2 regions of the Arthrobacter caoxuetaonis genome follow, and region 2 is predicted to be linked to the other one. Evidence: riboswitches for the same ligand, from Rfam matches in the RefSeq annotation. Region 2 holds a riboswitch; the other holds the start of a gene.
What was found. Region 2 has a riboswitch for cyclic di-AMP ahead of NF551_RS02875 (NlpC/P60 family protein). Riboswitches for the same ligand answer to the same signal wherever they lie in the genome.

Region 1 (9,139 bases), 1.1 Mb from region 2:
CCGCTGGCAGCCCACCAGGGCCGCCCGCCTGGACGAGCGCGGAGTGACGCGCGGATTCCTGGACGAACTTGCCGGAATAGCGGCAGACGCCCATGCCCGTGCGCTGGCAGCGGACCCGGAAACTGACGCACTGGTCTTTGTTCCCGGTGCCCGCGAAGTCTCGCACGTGGCCTCCCGGCTGATGCACCTGGCCGGAAACGCTGCCGATGTGGTGGAACTGCATGGACAGGTACGCCCGGCAGAGCAGGACCGCGCAGTTTCCGGACGCCTGCCGCACGGGCGGCCGCGGATTATCGTGGCAACCTCACTGGCCGAGTCCTCCCTGACTGTGCCGGGAGTACGGCTGGTGGTGGACTCCGGGCTGGCCCGTGAGCCGCGGCGCGATGCAGTCCGGGGAATGTCCGGCCTGGTCACCGTCAGCTGTTCCCGGGCCTCGGCGCAGCAGCGTGCCGGCCGTGCAGCGCGCCAGGGCCCCGGAACAGTGGTCCGCGCCTATCCGGAGGCCGCGTACGCCGCCGCTCCGGCGCAGGCCACGCCGGAAGCCGCCGCCGCGGACCTTACGACGGCTGCCCTTCTCCTGGCCTGCTGGGGAACTCCCGGCGGGCGCGGATTGAGGCTTCCCGACCCGCTGCCGCCGGCTGCCGTCGCAGACGCGGAGAAGGTGCTGCGCGGCATCGGAGCAATCGACAGTCAAGGACTGGCGACGCCCGCCGGCCGGAAGCTGGCGCGCATTCCTGCAGACCCGCAGCTTGCCCGCGCCCTGCTGGACGGAACGCGCGTGATTGGTGACCGGGCCGCGGCGGAAATCACCGCCATGGTTGCCGGCGACTACCGGCCGGCGGGCTCTGACCTTGGGCGGCTCCTCTCCGGCCTGCGGGCAGGAACCGAACCCGGAGCCAGTGCCTGGTCCATTGAAGTGCGGCGCATGGAACGCCTGGCGCGGACACACGCCCTGGATTCAGGGACCGGCAGCGACAGCCGGACCGGGCATCAGCCTGAACCTTGGGAATCCGTGGGCTACATGGTGGCGCTGGCGTTCCCGGCGCGGGTGGCCCGCCGGGTGGCGGGGAGCGCGGGGGACCAGTACCTGCTGGCGTCAGGAACGCGTGCGGGCCTGCCTCCGCAGAGTTCGCTGGCTGGCCGTGAATGGCTGGCGATCGCCGACGTCACGCGTGCCCAGGGGAGGGCCGCTGCCGGCACCGGCGCCGTCATCCGGGCCGCTGCTCCGCTGGAGGCGGGCACGGCGGAGGCCGCGGCGTCGCATTTGCTCAGCGAATCCGTGACCGCTGTCTTTACGAACGGGAAGGTTGCCGCACGACGGCAGCGGCGGCTGGGCAGCATCGAGCTGGAGTCCACGCCGGTCCGGCCGACACCCGCGGAGGGCCGCACCGCCGTCGCCCAGGCACTGCAGCGCGAAGGGCTGGGGATCCTGGGATTCTCGCCTTCAGCTGATGCCCTGCGGCGCCGGCTGGGGCTGCTGCACCGGCTGGTGGGTGCGCCCTGGCCCGATGTTTCCGAACCTGCCCTGCTCGAGCGCGTCCAGGAATGGCTGGGCCCGGAACTGGAGGATCTGTCCCAGGGGGCACGCGCCTCCGGGGTGGACCTGCTGGATCCGCTCCGGCGCCTGCTGCCGTGGCCCGAGGCCGCACGGCTGGAGGAACTCGCCCCGGAGCGCCTCCTGGTTCCCAGCGGCTCCAAAGTGCAGATCACCTATCCGGAAGTGGACGACGACGGCGGCAGGCCGGTGGTGGCGGTGAAGCTTCAGGAATGCTTCGGCTGGGCAGAGTCTCCGCGCTTGGCCGGCGGCAGGGCGAGGATCCTCTTTCACCTGCTGTCCCCGGCAGGCCGGCCGCTGGCCGTCACCGATGACCTGGCGTCCTTCTGGGCCGGGCCGTACAGCCAGGTGCGTGCCGAAATGCGCGGACGCTACCCCCGGCATCCGTGGCCTGAGGACCCCTGGTCCGCCGTGGCGACGGCCCGGACGAAGGCCCGGATGTAGAAAAGGACGGACGGCCTACGTGACAGGCTCCGCCAGGGAGCTGCCGGCCGGGGCCCATACGCCGTCAAGCACCGCGGAGGCTTCCTCTTCGGATACGGCCAGGGAGAGCGAAATCTCGGTCAGCAGCGGCCGCCGGGCATGGCGGAGCATGTCCCGCTCTGCGTGGGAAAGCCCTTTGTCGAGCGACCGGAGCGTGAGGTTGCGGACCACCCGCGCCACGTCATTGATGCTGCCGCTGGCCAGCAGTTCAGTGTTTTCCTTGAACCGCCGGGACCACTGTGCTTCTTCTGCATCGGCTGCACCTTTGAGGATTTCCATCAACTGCTGCAGTTGGGTTCCGTTCAGGACACGGCGCAGGCCGACGTCGCCCGCCTTGTCCTTGGGCACCCATACCTGAAGCTTGTTGGCGTGGATTTCCAGGACAAGGTACTCAGTCTCGACTCCGCGCACCTTGCGCGTGGCGACCCTGAGGATCGTTGCGGGGCCGTGATGGGGATGGACTACTGTCTGTCCTTCGTTAAACGTCAATGTGTTTCCCTTTGGCTGCATCGAAGCCGGTCTTGTGGGGGCGGCTGCCTGTCAGGCAGGAGCGTTCAGGGGACGCCTGCAACGCGAGTCTCACCGCTTTATTATTTCATGCTTCGGCCGAGTGGTCGCGGGTAGGACGGGAGGCGGGGTGCGCTTTCCGGCTTTTCGCCGCGGGCTGCTCAGCAAACGCGGAACGCCCCTTCCCTTGGCAGGGTCGGGGCGTTCCGCGGGGCGGCAGCGAAGGCGCTGCACGCCTCCTTAGGCGCGGTAGTACACCGGGCCGGAGCCAACGTTGGCGGACTGGACAACCGTCTGGCTGCCGTTCCAGCCGCTGTGGATGGCCTGGCCGTTGCCGATGTAGATGGCGATGTGGGCCAGGCCCATGCCGCCGTCGGCGTAGTAGATCATGTCACCGGGCTCGGGGGTCGAAACCGGGGTGCCGTAGGCAGCCAGCTGGGCGGGTGCCAGATCGCCGACAGTGTGGCCAATGGAGCGGAGTGCCTGCTCCACCAGGACGGTGCAGTCCTGTGCGGCGCCGAGCTGGGCGTAGGCGGAGCTCAGCATGCTGGCGTTGCCGCCGATGGATGCAGCGGGCGCTACGGAGGTGGCCTGCGTGCTGACCGCGTAGTCCGTGTAGGTTGCCGGCGCCGGTGCAGCGAAGGTTTCCACCGGTGCGGTGTAAGTCTGGATCGGAGCGTAGGCCGCGGCTGGTTCAACAGCAACAGCAGGGGCTGCGGCTTCACCGGCGACGGTGATGACGTCGCCCGGGTAGATGATGGACGCCATGGACAGGCCGTTCAGGGCGAACACGCTGTCGAGGGAAACGCCGTAGTTGGCGGCGATCTGGCTCAGTGTGTCCCCGGCGACAACGGTGTGCGTGGTGGCTGCCACAGCTGCGGGAGCTTCGGTTACCGGCGCTGCAACGGGCTCTGCCACGGGTGCGGCCTGGACCGGTGCGGCTACGGGTGCTGCAGGGGCGGAGTCGTTCACGACGACGCCGGCCTGGGCAGGGGCTGCCATGCCGAACATGAGGCCGGAGCCTGCTACGACGGCTGCGGCGGTTCCGCCGATAGTCCGGGCTTTGCCCGGAGCGACCTTTGCGATGGTGGTCCAGACGCTGGTCTGGGCACAGTGGCGTCCGCGATTGGTTTTGATGAACAAGGAATTACCTCTCCCTATACCTGCGAGGTGAGCTGTCGGGTTCGGATGGGAGTCACCCGGCGAACGGTTCTCAACCGTCCGGCTTAACCCCAAGGATTCGAAAGGACCCAAAAAATTGGTTCCCCCGCCCCTGCCGTCGTGGTGCAAAAGGGTCCTTGGCTAGCGGCAGAGTTAGGTAACAAGCCAAGGCGCCGCATCAGGTTCTGCGGCATGCCAAGGACACTAACAGGCATTCCATTTGTATTGCAATTCGGTAACGACGGCGTGTTGCCATTGTGTTCTGTAGGTCACGCAGGTATTAGAGCAGCGAGCTTATCTTTCCTGTCACTGCAGCCACTTGGGCACTGGGCTCCCAACCCAGGTGCGAACTCCAAACAGCCCCGGAGAATGTGCGCTTTCCATGGGTCATTTTGGGTTTAGGGGGTCCGCGCCGGGCTGGCGGGAATACGCTTGAAGGCCCGGAACTGCAACGAAGGAGGCGCGCGATGAGCGAACAATCCGGTGAGGGCGGGACGCACCTGCCCGTTGAAGAGGTGGTGCGGGAAGTGGTCATCCCCGCCGGGGTTGCCGGTGCTGCCGAACTGGTTATGGACGTGCGGTGCTATGCCGTGGCACAACCAGCCGGCATCGTGATCATTGACACAGGATTGCCCGGAACGGAGGACGGCATCGCGGCTGCCGTCGAGGCGTTGGGGGGAACGTTCGCGGACGTAAGGGATATCGTGCTGACCCACCTCCATATGGATCACGTGGGATCACTCTTTGCGGTTGCTGAGCGGGCGCCGCACGCTGCGATCTACGCCGGCGGTCCGGACTCCATGGATATACGTGCCCCGAGACGGGTGACGCCGATAAGCGAGGGGGCTGTCATCCAGGACTTTGGGGTGCTCGCCACTCCGGGCCACACGAAGGGCCACGTGAGTCTCTTCCACGAGCCAACCGGAACCCTGTTCATGGGTGATGCCGCGGGTACGGAGAGTGGCGAAGTGATCCGGGGGCCGGAGGCCTTTACGGCGGATGCCGCACTGGCTGAAGAGTCGCTGGAGCGGATTGCGGACCTGGGGCCGGATCGGATTCTCTTCGCGCACGGCGCCGAGGTGGCTTCCCCGGCTGATGCCCTGGCCCGGATGGTCGGCGGACCGTACCGCCAGGGCTAGACTTCCGGGAACTGCCTGGCGAGACTCACCTGAGCGGAAAGACCCCCGGGTTCAGGCCCGGTTTCGGCGTGCAGTGAGCCAGACCGCGCAGTGAGCCAGACGAAGACTGCGCCGGCGGCGGTGGTTAGCACAGCTGCAGCCAACAGCAGGGCCGTGGGTGCAGTGCCGGACGATACTCCGGCATACAGCAACCAGCACACGGCCAGTGCGAGACCGGCAGCGATTGCGCAGAATCGTGCGGATTTTCCCGCGCCCGCGCTGAGGAAGGCGGCCACACTGGCCGGGCATGCGAAAGAACCGCCCAGCACTGCACCGCCAATCAGGGTCCAGAGGATAAAGCGGGCCTCCTCGCCCGGCTCAACCGCGGAGGCGAAGCGCTGCTGGTAGTTCAGCAGGGCCAATGCCATGCCTGCGAGGGCGCCAAGCGGGATCAGGAAAAAGACAGACTTGCGGGCCCGGGCGGGCGTGTTGCTCATGTGTCAACTCTAGCCGGGTCAACCACTCCCGCCCGGGCAGCAACGCTTCCCAAGGTTTCCCTTCCGGTGCCGGGGCGTCCAAAGCTCCCGGCACCGGAAGCGGATCCAGACAGCGGACCTAGGCAGCGGCAGACGGCCGGTGGGTGGCGGAAACCCAGCGCAGCAGCGAGTAAAGCAGCTGGGTGGCACCGGGCATAAAGCCCGAACCGTGGTGGTAAACCGGGTCCATGGTGGTAACCAGCAGGCGGGCGGGCTGGTTCACCTCATCCAGGTACAGGAGGGCTCCGCTATCCGTGCCGTCCTCTTCCATGGTGACCAGCGAGCGGGCACCCTCCGGGGGGTGCAGCAGCCCGTGGTGGTGCCAGTCCACTGCGCGCCGGGTGAAGAACTCCCATAGGGGGTCCTCGGGCAGGCGCATCCTGGTGCCGGTATCCGTACCGGTCCGCCAGGCCCAGAAGACGGTGGGGCGGAAGGTATAACCGACGCCGGGAAGCCAGTCCTCGACGTTGTTTTCGCCAAGTATGATCACGGTTTTGCCCGCGTCCTGGAGCGCTGCGCGGACAGCGGGTTCAAAGCGTGCCCGCTGCCCGGGGTGCAGCCGGTCGGCAACCAGTACAACGTCCAGTTCCGCCAGATCCTCGGGGGCGGAACCGGGCAGATAGACCGATTCGATCCGGTACGGCTGCAGCGCCGGGTCTTCAAGCGTGCGCAGCGCCGGGAAGGTTCCGCAGTGCAGCAGGCCGATGCGTGGAGTGTTCATGCTGATACTTCCTCGGGAGTGCGGGAGCCGATGGTGCCGGTCCCGGCACTCAGCCATGTGACCAGGTTCGGGCCGAGCCTGCTGGAGCTGTAGCGCTCGTCCGCAAAGCCCTCGAGATCAAGGCCGCCATGGACCAGCACCTCGCCCTTGGCCAGCGGATAGGTGTAATCCAGGGGAAGGGAGTTCGGGCCGATGCCCGTGACGGCGGCTGCGCCTTCGGGCAGCGGGGAATGGTAGCCGCGGCCGTAAAAGCCGGCCACCCCGATTTCCTGGAGCTGTTCATACGTGTGGACCCCGGGGACACCCGTGCGGAAATGCAGGTCCCGGTAGTCCACGCCGTTCCAGACGGGGTGATCGGAAAGGGCATGCGGGCGCAGGTCCCAGGGGCTGCGGTAGTCCAGCTTCAGCCACCGGCACAGGCCGTCGATGAAAGGCAGGACCACTTGGCCGTTGACCAGCACGCGTCCGCCGTCACGGACAAACCCGGTCAGGTGTTCGCGGTGCCGGTGCAGCATGACGTGGTCGGCAGCGCCGCTGATGATCAGTGCGCCGGCGGAGAGGATTTTGATGCGCCTGGCCGGATCGGCGAGGTCGTAGGCGTCGGTGTCCTCAATGGCGCCGCGCCATCCGGGTTCAGCGAGCCCGCGCATGGGGGTTGATCCGGTCAGCCGGATGATGGTCATGGGAGGTCCTTTCGGAGGTCGACGGCGCAGGTGCGCCGGCAGGAGGGACCGAAGTCGGGAACCGCAATGGTGCGGTTCCCCGAGACAGTGTCAACGGTCGGAGTGCAGATGGGCAGCCCGTAAACATCGGACAGCGCCGGCCCGGTCAGGAGGTCCTCCACCGGTCCCCAGCGGGTGTCGTGTGCACCGACGAAGAGCAGGGCATTGCGGGAAACATGCAGGGCGTGGTCCGGGTGGTGCGTGGTCATGATGACACCCATGCCCTCAGCTGCCAGTGAATCCAGCACGGTGAGCACCCTGGACTGGTTGCGCAGGTCCAGCGCCGAGGCCGGCTCGTCGAGCACCAGCAGCTCCGACCCGGACGCCAGTGCGCGTGCGATCAGGACCAGCTGGCGCTGTCCGCCGGAGAGTTCAGAGTAGTGCCGGTGCGCCCAGTCAGCTGCGCCCACGCGTTCCATGGCGGCGCCGGCCGCTTCCCGGTCCTCGCTGCGCGGCACCTGATAAGCGCGGAGGTGGCGGGTGCGGCCCATTAGCACCATGTCCTCGACGGTAAAGTCGACGCCGGAGCCGTGGTCCTGCGGTACGTAGCCGATCGCAGGTCCGGCTGAGAGGGTCCCCTCCACCGGTTTGAGCAGCCCGGAAAGGCATTTGAGCAGGGTGGTCTTGCCGCGGGCATTCGGTCCCAGGATGGAGAGGATTTCTCCGCGTTCCATGCTGAAGCCCAACCCGCGGAAGAGCCAGGGGCGCAGTTTGGAGTAACGGAACCCCAGGTCGTGGACCTGCAGCAGTGCAGATCCGGCGCCGGCAGCGGATACCGCCTTCGGGAGCAGTGACTTAGTTTCCATCGAACATTGCCTTCTTCTGGGAGCGGGCGAGCAGGGCCACAAAAACGGGTGCACCGATGATGGCCGTCAGGATGCCCAGTGGAATTTCGCTGCTGGTGATCGACCGGCTCAACGTGTCGATCAGGATCAGGTAGGTTCCGCCGAGCAGCAGCGACACAGGGAGCAGCACGCGGTGGTCCGAACCCACCCAGAGCCTGGCCAGGTGCGGAACCACCAGCCCAACCCAGCCCACGGCACCGGCGACGGCGACTGTTCCGGCGGTCATGAGTGCCACCGCACAGAGCAGGAGAAGCCGCGAGCGGTGCGGATTGACGCCCAGGGCCGCGGCGTCGTCGTCCCCCAGGGAGAGGACGTTGAGGCGCCAGCGCAGTGCCAGGACCACAATGGCACCGACTCCGATCGGAACCAGTGCGATCAGTACCTTCTCGTAGCTGGCCGCGGCAATCGAGCCCAGCAGCCAGTGGACGATCGAGGGGAGCTCCGAATAGGGGTCGGCGATGTACGTCATGAAGGAGACGAGGGCATTAAAGAAGGCGGCGACGACGATCCCGCCAAGGACGATCATGAGCATGCGCCCGCCCTGCCCGAGCCGGGCGAGGAAGAGCACGAATGCCAGGGCCGCGAGGCCGAAGCCAAACGCACCCCCCACCATCCAGCCGCCCGACAGGCCCAGCGTCAGGACAAGCACGCCGCCGAACGAGGCGCCGGACGTGACTCCGATAATGTCTGGACTCACCAGCGGGTTGCGGAACAGGGCTTGGAGGCAGGCTCCGCCCAGGGCCAGCGCCCCGCCGACCAGGAAGGCCAGCAGCACCCGGGGGAGGCGCACATCCATGATGACGGTGGCCTCCTGGTCGGTCCACGTCCGCCGGAGCAGGCCTTCGCCGCCGGGGAACAGCCCAGTGGCTTCACCGGCAAGGATCCGCAGGATCTCGTTCGGCGGAACCCAGTACCGGCCCACGGCCATGGAAACGACGCCAACCACCACCAGAAGTACGGCGCTGATGAGAACCGGATGGCGGCGCAGCAGGCCGCTCGGCCGCGCAGACCCGGCGGACCCGGGGGTCCCGGACGTTGACGCCGGAGCGTTTTCCTTGAGGCGCACGGCTACGCTTCGAAAACGCTGTAGCCGGCGCTGGCGCGGTTCATGTCCAGCCGCAGGGCGGCGTCGATCTGCTTCTCGGAAACGTCGTAGTTGTAGAGGTAGCTGATTTTCTCCCGCATCGTTGCGCGCAGGTTGTGGTCCGTGAGTTCGGGGTGGTACAGCTCGGCGGCCCACTGCCACATCAGCGGCGACTCGGCACAGGGCACCTCCCAGCGGTATCCGCCCAGCGGTGCCTTGTAGACGCGCTTGTTGCGGACAGCGGAGACGGAAGCCAGGGAAGAATCCGTGTAGACGTCGGCCGGGGTACGGGCGTCGAAGCCGCCCAGCGTGATGACCTCCGGATCCCACTCGATCAGCTGTTCGGCGCTCACGGTGTTGTCCGTGGACACATTGTCCGCCGCCATGTTCTGCCCGCCGGCCAGTTC
Region 2 (9,139 bases):
CGGCGCCACTGCAGCTCGCGGTCCAGGGTCAGCCAATCGGTTTCGGCAGTTCCCCACCGTGCGGTGGCAGCATCAAGAACCAGCAGGCCGGAGAGGGCAGCCAGCTCCAACAGCCAGGCCGTACCCATGGGGTCCAGCCGCAGTGCTTCGGAGACGCGCCGCACCTCCCGCACGCCCACTCCGCCCGACCGCAGGGTTCCAATGGGTGCCTCCGCAGCGACGGCCAGCAGTTCGGTCATGAGGCGCAGGGTTTCAGCTACCGCTCCGAAGGCCGCGTTGTCGCGCAGGGTATTCGGCACCGCCCGCGGTGTCGGGGACACAGGCTCAAGCTGGAAATCAGAAACGATGACATGGCCGCGCGACGCCTGGCCTACGGGACGGGGCAGCTCCACATGCAGGGCATCCAGCGGCACCAGCAGGCCGTGCGCGACGAGCCATTCGACCGGAGTCGGCGAGGGATTATCCAGCACGGCGCGGCTGATGGCGGCCTTCTTCGGGATGGTCCCGACAGGGGAGTACTTGAACCGGCGCAGCAGGTCCCCGGTCTGCGGCGGTGCGTCAGCCAGGAGGGCGTTCCAGCCCGCCGGGTCCGAGACCAGGTGATGCAGGGAATGTGCCGCCGTGGCGGGAGTGTCTGCCTTCTCGATGGGCAGGCCGCGCTTTCTCAGCCCCTCCACGATCTCGACGAGGCGTTGCCCGAACTCGGGCTGCTGGGCAGCGAGCGTGGAATACGGACGGCCAAGCCCTGCCGGGTAGGCGCCCAGCGCCTCACCCAGAACGGACACCGGCAGGTAGAAGCGGCGTCCGGCGTCGGCCTTCGGGGCGCCGGGGTGGGGGCGGGCACGGCGCAGCAGCGCCAGCTGGTGCAGGTAACTGAGGATCGAATCCAGGGCCTTGATGGTTGAACCGGCGATCGAGGCCTTCAGCCAGGAGGCCGTTGTGCTGAGGTGTGAGTCCTCATTGGTCGTGAGATCCAGCGCTTCGAGGACCTGCATCTGGGGAGCCGTGAGCTTTTCCAGCGCCCGCTGGACGCTGATGCGCGTGGATGCGCGGGCCGCCAGGGCCTGGAAATCCGGCACCGGAGGAAGCACCAGGTCAGGCCGGGCGGTCAAAAGCTCACGCAGTTGTTCGTCACTGCGCGCTGCAAGGTCTTCGGCCAATGCTCGGATCGCGGACATCGTCCAATACGTTACCCGAGTGGAGGCGAAAACAAACGGGTCAGCCTCGCCGCCGGCGCACGATTGAGTCAATTACCAGCCCCGCCATCAGCACAAAAGCGATCGGCAGGGCGTAGAAAGCGCCGGCAGCAAAACCGGGCCAGACGCTTTCGCCGCGCAGCGCTTCCAGGAGCAGGGCAGCAAGGCTCGCGACGCCGGCAAGCGCCAGCAGCGCGGCCAGCACCGTCACAATCAGCCGCAGCGGTGAACGGGGGGTGCGGGGGGCAGCTCCGGCGCCCTCGGAATGAGCGGGCCCGCCGGGAGAGTTGGCAGCAGATTTTCCCGGGTGCGGGAGGCGTTCGTCCATGATGTTTAACGCTAACAGCTAAAATTTCCGGCCATCAAAGCGGACACTGGAGTGCGATTAGCAGCGTCGGGATATTCTAAAGGGAACAGACTTCACCGTAGTATCTCTGGAAGTGCCCTGCCGCCCGGCTGGGAGAGCGATGCAGGGAATCAACGGAGATTCGCTGCGGATGCACCACCGTATGCGGCGGGACCGCCGCATCCATTAGCTAAGAACGAGGTAAGCGAAGTGCCCATCGGCAAGGTCAAGTGGTTCGACACTGGCAAGGGATTCGGATTCCTGGCCACTGACGACGGCCAGGAAGTTTTTCTGCATGCCTCCGCACTTCCCTCCGGTGTGAGCGAGGTGAAGCCTGGAACCCGCATGGAGTTTGGTGTGGCGGACGGCCGCCGCGGGCCGCAGGCGCTTTCCGCGCGCATCCTGGAAGCTCCGCCCTCGGTGGCGAAGGCCACGCGCAAGCCGGCTGACGACATGGCCGTGATTACCGAAGACCTTATTAAACTGTTGGACGGCATTTCCAACGGACTGCGCCGGGGCCGGTACCCCGAGAAAAAGCACGCAACCAAGGTTGCTGCAGTGCTGCGGGCCGTCGCCGATGACCTTGACGCATAGGGGCAGATCCACGCAGTGAACACAACCGACACCTTCGTTCCAGAAGAGCCGAAAAAACCCGCGGCACGGAAGCCCCAGCGCCGGCCCTCCAAACCGGACGCCGTGCTGGCAGCTGCCGTGGAGACGGCACGCGCCGGGCTCCTGGAAGTGGTGCCGGAGGTCCAGCTGGGAGAGTGGATCGGGGCAGTGCCTGAAGCTGACCGGCTGGTCACCCACCGGTTCCAGGCGAATCGGGCCGGCTACCGCGGCTGGCAGTGGTACGCCACCGTTGCGCGGGTTCCCCGCGGAAAGGTCGCCACGGTCTGCGAAGTCGGACTGCTGCCCTCCGAGGACTCTGTCCTGGCTCCGGAATGGGTTCCGTGGTCCGAGCGGCTCCGTCCGGAGGATGTTGCTGCCCAGGCAGAAGTAAAGGCAGGGGAGCGCGCAGAGAACGCTGCCCCCGAAAATGAGGAACCCCGGACCGGGGCTGAAGAGCAGGAAAAGGCAGTCGAACCGGAAGAGGACGCAGCCGACGGCGCGGCCATGGAGGACGAATAACAGTTGAGCAGGCGGAACCAGGTTCTTGATCCCGGAAGGGAGAAGTGAATCCACATGTTCCGTTCGCTTCGCATCTTCAACTACCGCATCTGGTTCATTGGAGCCCTGGTCTCCAATATCGGCACCTGGATGCAGCGCACGGCCCAGGACTGGCTGGTCTATGACATCCTGACGAACCAGGATGCCGCGGCCATGGGCATTGTGATGGCGCTCCAGCTTGGACCCCAGCTGCTGCTCGCCCCCTGGGCCGGGCTCATCGCCGACAGTTACGACCGGCGAAAGGTCCTGCTCACCACCCAGGTATCCATGGCTGCCCTGGGCGCCGGGCTGGGATTGCTGGTGCTCTCGGGACATGCGCACCTGTGGCACGTCTACGCTTTCGCGCTGGCGCTGGGTGTCGTCTCGGCGATTGACGCCCCGGCCCGCCAGAGTTTTGTCTCCGAGGTGGTCTCCGAGGAGAACCTGCCCAACGCCGTCGCGCTGAACAGTGCGTCCTTCAACGGTGCCCGCATGGTCGGCCCCGCAGCAGCGGGCCTGCTGACCGTGGCGGTCGGGCCCGGCTGGGTGTTCCTCATCAATACCGTGACTTTTGCGGCGATGGTCCTGGCGCTGCTGAAAATGCGCAGCGCGGAGCTGCGGGTGCTGCCCAAGGCGCCTCCGGGCAAGGGGCGCATCCGGGCAGGGCTGAAGTACGTGAAGTACCGGCCGGACCTGGTCATGGTCTTGGTGGCGATCTTCATCGTGGGCACATTCGGCCTCAACTTCGCCGTATATATAGCAGCCATGGCCCGCACCGAGTTTGGCCAGGACGCGGGAATCTTCGGTCTGCTGAACTCGATCATGGCCATAGGTTCTGTCTGCGGGGCACTGCTCTCCGCCCGGCGGGAACGCCCGCGGCTGCGCTTCATCTTCGGGGCTGCGGGAGCATTCGGGGTTTCCTGCCTGCTTGCGGCGTTCTCCCCGAACCTGTGGATCTTTGCCCTGTCCCTGATTCCCACCGGGCTGTTTGCGCTGACCCTGATGACAAGCGCAAATGCCTATGTGCAGACGACGACGACCCCCGTCATGCGCGGGCGTGTCATGGCGCTGTACTTCGCCATTTTCATGGGCGGGACGCCGCTTGGTGCGCCGATCGTGGGTTGGGTGTCCAACGCTTTCGGACCGCGGTGGAGCCTTGGGGTCGCGGCGGCATCGGGCATCATCACCGCCGTGGTGGGACTGGTCTGGGCCTGGCGTTCCCACCATCTGCGCCTGCACTACGACCGCACCGTCCGGCGGCGCCTCTACCTGACGACCCGGGAAACGGAACAGGACCCCAAACCGCGGTAGCGGCGGGGCCCTGTTCGTGCGGCTGCCCGGCGGGTGCCGGATGCCTGCTGCTAGGAATGCTCGATAACGTAGTCGATGCACTGCAGCAGTGCGCTGACGTCCTCGGGTTCGATCGCCACGAACGTCGCGATGCGCAGCTGGTTGCGGCCGAGCTTGCGGTACGGCTCAACGTCCACCACGCCGTTCGCGCGCAGGGTCTTGGCGATCCCGGCAGCGTCGATCGAATCGTCGAAGTCGATGGTTGCGATCACGTTGGACCGGTCTTCGGCCCGGCCAACAAACGGCGTGGCGACGGAGGACGCTTCGGCCCAGGCATAAATACGGCCTGCTGAGTCTGCCGTGCGGTCCGTGGCGAACTTCAGCCCGCCGTTCGAGTTCAGCCACTCCAGCTGGGCGTTCAGTGTCACCAGGGTGGAGAGCGACGGCGTGTTGTAGGTCTGGTTCAGGCGTGAGTTGTCGATTGCCGTCTGCAGGTTCAGGAAATCGGGGATCCAGCGGTCCGATGCGTTGATCCGCGCTGCACGCTCAATGGCGGCCGGGGAGAACATGCCAAGCCAGAGCCCGCCGTCGGACGCGAAGTTCTTCTGCGGTGCGAAGTAATAGACATCCGCCTCCGAGAGGTCGACGTCGAGTCCGCCGGCAGCGGATGTCGCGTCGATCAGGACCAGGGAATCCTTGTCCGCACCTTCGACCCGGCGGACCGGAGCCGCAACGCCCGTGGACGTCTCATTCTGCGGCCAGGCGTACACGTCGACGCCCGCCTCGGCCTGCGCCTCGGGACGGGTTCCGGGCTCCGCCTTGATGATGCTGGATGCGGACAGGAAAGGCGCCTTGTTCGTAGCCGCAGCGAACTTGGATCCGAATTCACCGAATGAAAGATGCTGTGCCTTGTTCTCCACGAGGCCGAATGACGCAACATCCCAGAACGCCGTGGATCCGCCAACGCCGAGGACTACTTCGTATCCTTCGGGAGCGGAGAACAGCGAGGAAAGTCCCTCCCGGACGCTGCCGACCAGGTTCCGGACCGGAGCCTGGCGGTGGGAGGTGCCAAGGAGCTTTGCTCCGGCACGGGAGAGAGCCTCCATTTGTTCGGGGCGGACTTTGGAAGGACCGGCACCGAAACGTCCGTCCTTTGGAAGAAGATCTGCAGGGATGGTAAGTGCGGTGGTTTCGCCCATTGTTGTATTTGCTCCAAGCGGGTTGGCAGGGTACTTCACGTACCTTTCCATTCAACACCCGGCGGCCGTGACGTTCCTATTTGTGACCGGGTGCCCTAAGGTGGCCCGCGCCATGGTGTTTGGGCCCGTTTCGGTGCGATGGGCTAACGTGGAACCGAACCTGCGGCGCGGTCTGCGCCACGCCGGTTTTCCATCCCTTCTCTTCCGCACGAATGCTAGGAGCGGCTGGTCATGACGGACCTCATAGACACAACTGAGATGTATCTTCGAACCATTCTGGAACTCGAAGAGGAGAACATCGTGGCTCTCCGGGCGCGGATTGCCGAGCGTCTGCGCCATTCCGGTCCTACGGTCTCCCAGACCATCGGCCGGATGGAACGCGATGGCCTGGTTGTGGTTTCGGGAACCCGTCAGCTGGAGCTGACCGAATTCGGACGCCGGCGGGCAACGGAGGTCATGCGCAAGCACCGCCTGGCCGAGCGCCTGCTGGCCGACGTGATCGGACTGGACTGGGCCTACGTCCATGACGAGGCCTGCCGCTGGGAACACGTGATGAGCGAACGGGTGGAACGGCGGCTCTACGACTTGCTGGGACACCCCACAGAGTCGCCCTACGGGAACCCCATTCCAGGCCTGGAGGCGATTGGCGGGCTGCCCTCGGCGCAGACAACCAGCTGCCTGAATTTGGTCTCGGCGGTGGGTTCTGCCCAGCCGGGAGAAGAGATGCTGCTGGAACGGCTGGCCGAACCGATCCAGGTGGATCCCGAACTGCTGACCCAGCTCGATGAAGCCGGCCTGCGGCCCGGCGCCACCATTACGGCGGAGGTGGTAGGCGGCTATATCTCCGTGCGGGTTCCCGGGATTGAAGGCGCACTGGAACTGCCCGCGGAAGTGGCATCCCACGTCTTTGTCGCGCAGCCCGCCCGCGACATTCCGGTGTCCTGATAACGGAATGGTATCTTTTCGACTTTTTACCCTATAGTTGCATCTGACTACAGCAACCCCACCGCTTACCGGTCCGACAGCCGAACCCTGCCACTGGACCGCAGGTGCAACCGTTCGAAGGCAGGGGCGGAGGACCCAATCACCGGCAGCAGGGCTGCCTTGGGGTGAAGCCTCCGAGCAGCATGGAATCCTTGCGGATCCCGTGCGTCAGAGGCCGAGTTTTCTCTACTCGAATCCGACAGCTAACTTCGCAGGCTTTGCAGAGAGGGAAAAACTTGTCGAAGCATGCAGCTTCGGGCAGGCGCAGAGCCGAAACACCGGCTGCACCGCTGCGCCCACGCTCCACCGACCGGTCAACAGGCCGGCGCCGCGCAGAAACAGTCCAGCGCCCCCTTGGGGCGTCGGCACAGAAGCTGGCCATTGGTGCTGCGGCATCGGGCCTGGTCCTGACGGTCGCCCTGCCTACGACCGCTGCTGCCGATATTCCGATGGAGCAGCCCACGCCGTCAGCGGCACCTGCCGTGTCGGCGGATCCGAACGTCACACTGAGCTTCGACCGGGCGGCGCTTACCAGCAAGTTTGATCCGGACGCCAAGCTCCAGGGGCTCACCGTGGCCGGAATGGACGTCACGCCGGCCGCGGCCAAGGGCACACTGGCCACGCCGCTGGAATCCGAACTGGTGCAGGCCTCGTCCTTCGGTTACCGGGTCAGTCCGATCACGGGAGCAGCGGGAGAGCTGCACACCGGCCAGGACTTTGCTGCTGCCTGCGGGACCGAGGTCACGGCAGCAGCCAGCGGCACCGTTACCTTTGCCGGGTGGCATGCCCTCGGCGGCGGGAACCGCGTGGTCCTCGATCACGGCAATGGCGTGGAGACGACGTATAACCACCTTTCCGCCATCAGCGTGTCTGTGGGGGATAAGGTCCAGCGCGGCCACTTGGTGGGCGCCAGCGGCAGCACCGGCGCATCAACCGGCTGCCATCTGCATTTCGAAGTAATGGTAAACGGCACTGCTGTCGACCCTCTTGGGTGGTTGTGATCCGCTCAACACGCTTTCGTGACCTGAGCGTGACATTTCCCTGATGTTGTTATATTCTCGTCACCGTGCCTGGTTCGCAAAGACCGGGCACTCTCGAACAGTTCGCCGAGCTCTGCCACTGTCTGAGATCCGTTCGCAAAAATCGCATGGCAGAGGCGGGGGAACCAATTTTGGGTTTCGTAAGAAGCCCTAGGGGTTAAGTTGCTGGACCTAGCCGTCCGCAGCCGGGTGACTCCCATCCGAATCCGACAGCTCACCTCGCAGGCGTTGGGAGAGGCAAACACTGTGTCATCAAACACGTCCGGACGCCACCGTGCGCCCGCAGTCCAAACCAGCCCGCTTACGGCGCTTTCCAAAGCCGTAACCGCCAACGCAGGATCTGTCGGCCGTCAGGCCGCCGTCGTCGTCGCAGCTTCCGGCCTCGTCCTGGCCGCAGGTATGCCGGCGCAGGCCGCACCGGTCTCCACTGACCGCCAGGCACTGGAATCCACCCCCCTCAACGTTGTGACCTCCAACGGGACCGTCACGGTCTCCGAGCAGGCACCTTTCGAACTTCCGGTTGAGCCCCTTGCCGGCTCGCTTTCCGGTGCCGAGATCCGCGCCGAAATTGCGGCAGCCGAGCTCGCGGCAGCCGAAGAAGCCGCAGCGGCACTCGCCGCCCAGCAGGAAGCCTATGCAGCCCAGCAGGCCGCAGCCGCTCCCGCAGCCGCAGCACAGGCCTCCACCGGCCTCACCACGGCGTCTTCCGCTCCGGTGGCCGAGGTTAGCGCCAGCGGCGTTGCAGCCGGACTGGTAGCTTCTGCCTACTCGCAGATCGGCGTGGCGCAGGACTGCACCGCCATGGTCGAGAAGGCACTGCGCTCGGTCGGCAAGTCCGTCGGCGACCTCGGTCCCTCACAGTTCTTCGCTTTCGGTGCCGTGGTTGGCACTCCGCAGGCAGGCGACCTGGTAATCACCGGCGGCCACGTAGCCATCTACGTCGGCAACGGCCAAGTCATCTCCGGTGGCCTGAACGGCATGAACACCGGCCTGCACTCCCTGTCCGACCTTCCCGGCGCAAGCTTCGTCCGCGTCAGCTGACGCGCGGTTGCCTGAAACTACGGAGAAACACCTTCCATGACCTCGACAACTGAGCGCGCGCGCCACCGGGCTCCTGTCCAGCGCACCAGCACCCTCACCGCCCTGGCCGGCGCAGTCAGCACCAACGCCGGCACGATGGGCCGCCAGGCCGCTGTCATCGCAGCAGCCTCGGGCCTGGTACTGACCACCGGCGTCGCAGCAAACGCTGCCGGCGCGGAGACCTCCCGTGACGTGCAGACCAGCAAGCTGGATCTCTCCTCCATCCCTCTTCAGGTCCCTGCTGATGCAGCAGGCCTGGAGCTGAAGCTCGCACAGGTACCCGGCGTTATTGCTGCCGAGCAGTCTGTTGTGGAAGCAGAAACCGCCGAAACCGCCGAAACCGCCGACATCTCGGTGCAGTCGCAGGAGGTCATCGCTCCCGCAGCGCAGGCCCAGGGCACCGGTACAGCTGCTGCTGCACCCGCCCAGGCGGCTCCCGCAGTTGCCTCCGGTGTCGGCGCGACCATCGCGGCCGCTGCCTACGCACAGCTGGGCGTGATGCAGGACTGCACCATGCTGGCAACGAACGCCCTGGCAGCTGCAGGCATCAACTACCACGGGTGGCCGGCCGGTTACCTTTCCCTCGGCCGCACGGTGGGTGCAGCTGAGGCGCTTCCGGGCGACCTGATCTACTACGCCGACGGCGGCATGGGCCTGGCCCACATTGCTGTTTACGTCGGCAACGGCCAGGCCATCCACGGCGGCTTCTTCGGAAACCAGACAGTGGTTGCCCCGGCAGAGCTCGGCTCGGGCGGCGTCTACATCCGCGTTGGCGGCTAGCAGTACCTCTTCTTGACCTAGCAGTACCTTTTGACACAGCAGTACCTTTTGACACAGTCCGGCGAAGGACCTTCC

Region 1: linked by a shared signal. The riboswitch ahead of NF551_RS07910 (LysM peptidoglycan-binding domain-containing protein) and the one ahead of NF551_RS02875 (NlpC/P60 family protein) in region 2 are both predicted to bind cyclic di-AMP.

Annotation. Positions count from the first base shown of each region.
Region 1 covers NZ_CP099466.1:1,725,069-1,734,207, forward strand. The annotation lists gene hrpB (ATP-dependent helicase HrpB) at 1-1,999, shown strand, start outside; gene NF551_RS07905 (CarD family transcriptional regulator) at 2,015-2,527, opposite strand; gene NF551_RS07910 (LysM peptidoglycan-binding domain-containing protein) at 2,786-3,688, opposite strand; cyclic di-AMP (ydaO/yuaA leader) riboswitch at 3,692-3,866, opposite strand; gene NF551_RS07915 (MBL fold metallo-hydrolase) at 4,174-4,845, shown strand; gene NF551_RS07920 (hypothetical protein) at 4,842-5,321, opposite strand; gene NF551_RS07925 (hypothetical protein) at 5,440-6,081, opposite strand; gene NF551_RS07930 (hypothetical protein) at 6,078-6,764, opposite strand; gene NF551_RS07935 (ABC transporter ATP-binding protein) at 6,761-7,609, opposite strand; gene NF551_RS07940 (FecCD family ABC transporter permease) at 7,599-8,714, opposite strand; gene NF551_RS07945 (ABC transporter substrate-binding protein) at 8,717-9,139, opposite strand, start outside.
Region 2 covers NZ_CP099466.1:610,458-619,596, forward strand. The annotation lists gene NF551_RS02835 (helicase-associated domain-containing protein) at 1-1,178, opposite strand, end outside; gene NF551_RS02840 (hypothetical protein) at 1,219-1,524, opposite strand; gene NF551_RS02845 (cold-shock protein) at 1,753-2,136, shown strand; gene NF551_RS02850 (DUF3027 domain-containing protein) at 2,152-2,673, shown strand; gene NF551_RS02855 (MFS transporter) at 2,728-4,002, shown strand; gene serC (phosphoserine transaminase) at 4,053-5,180, opposite strand; gene NF551_RS02865 (iron-dependent transcriptional repressor DtxR) at 5,412-6,125, shown strand; cyclic di-AMP (ydaO/yuaA leader) riboswitch at 6,194-6,397, shown strand; gene NF551_RS02870 (M23 family metallopeptidase) at 6,401-7,165, shown strand; cyclic di-AMP (ydaO/yuaA leader) riboswitch at 7,290-7,446, shown strand; gene NF551_RS02875 (NlpC/P60 family protein) at 7,451-8,245, shown strand; gene NF551_RS02880 (NlpC/P60 family protein) at 8,282-9,064, shown strand.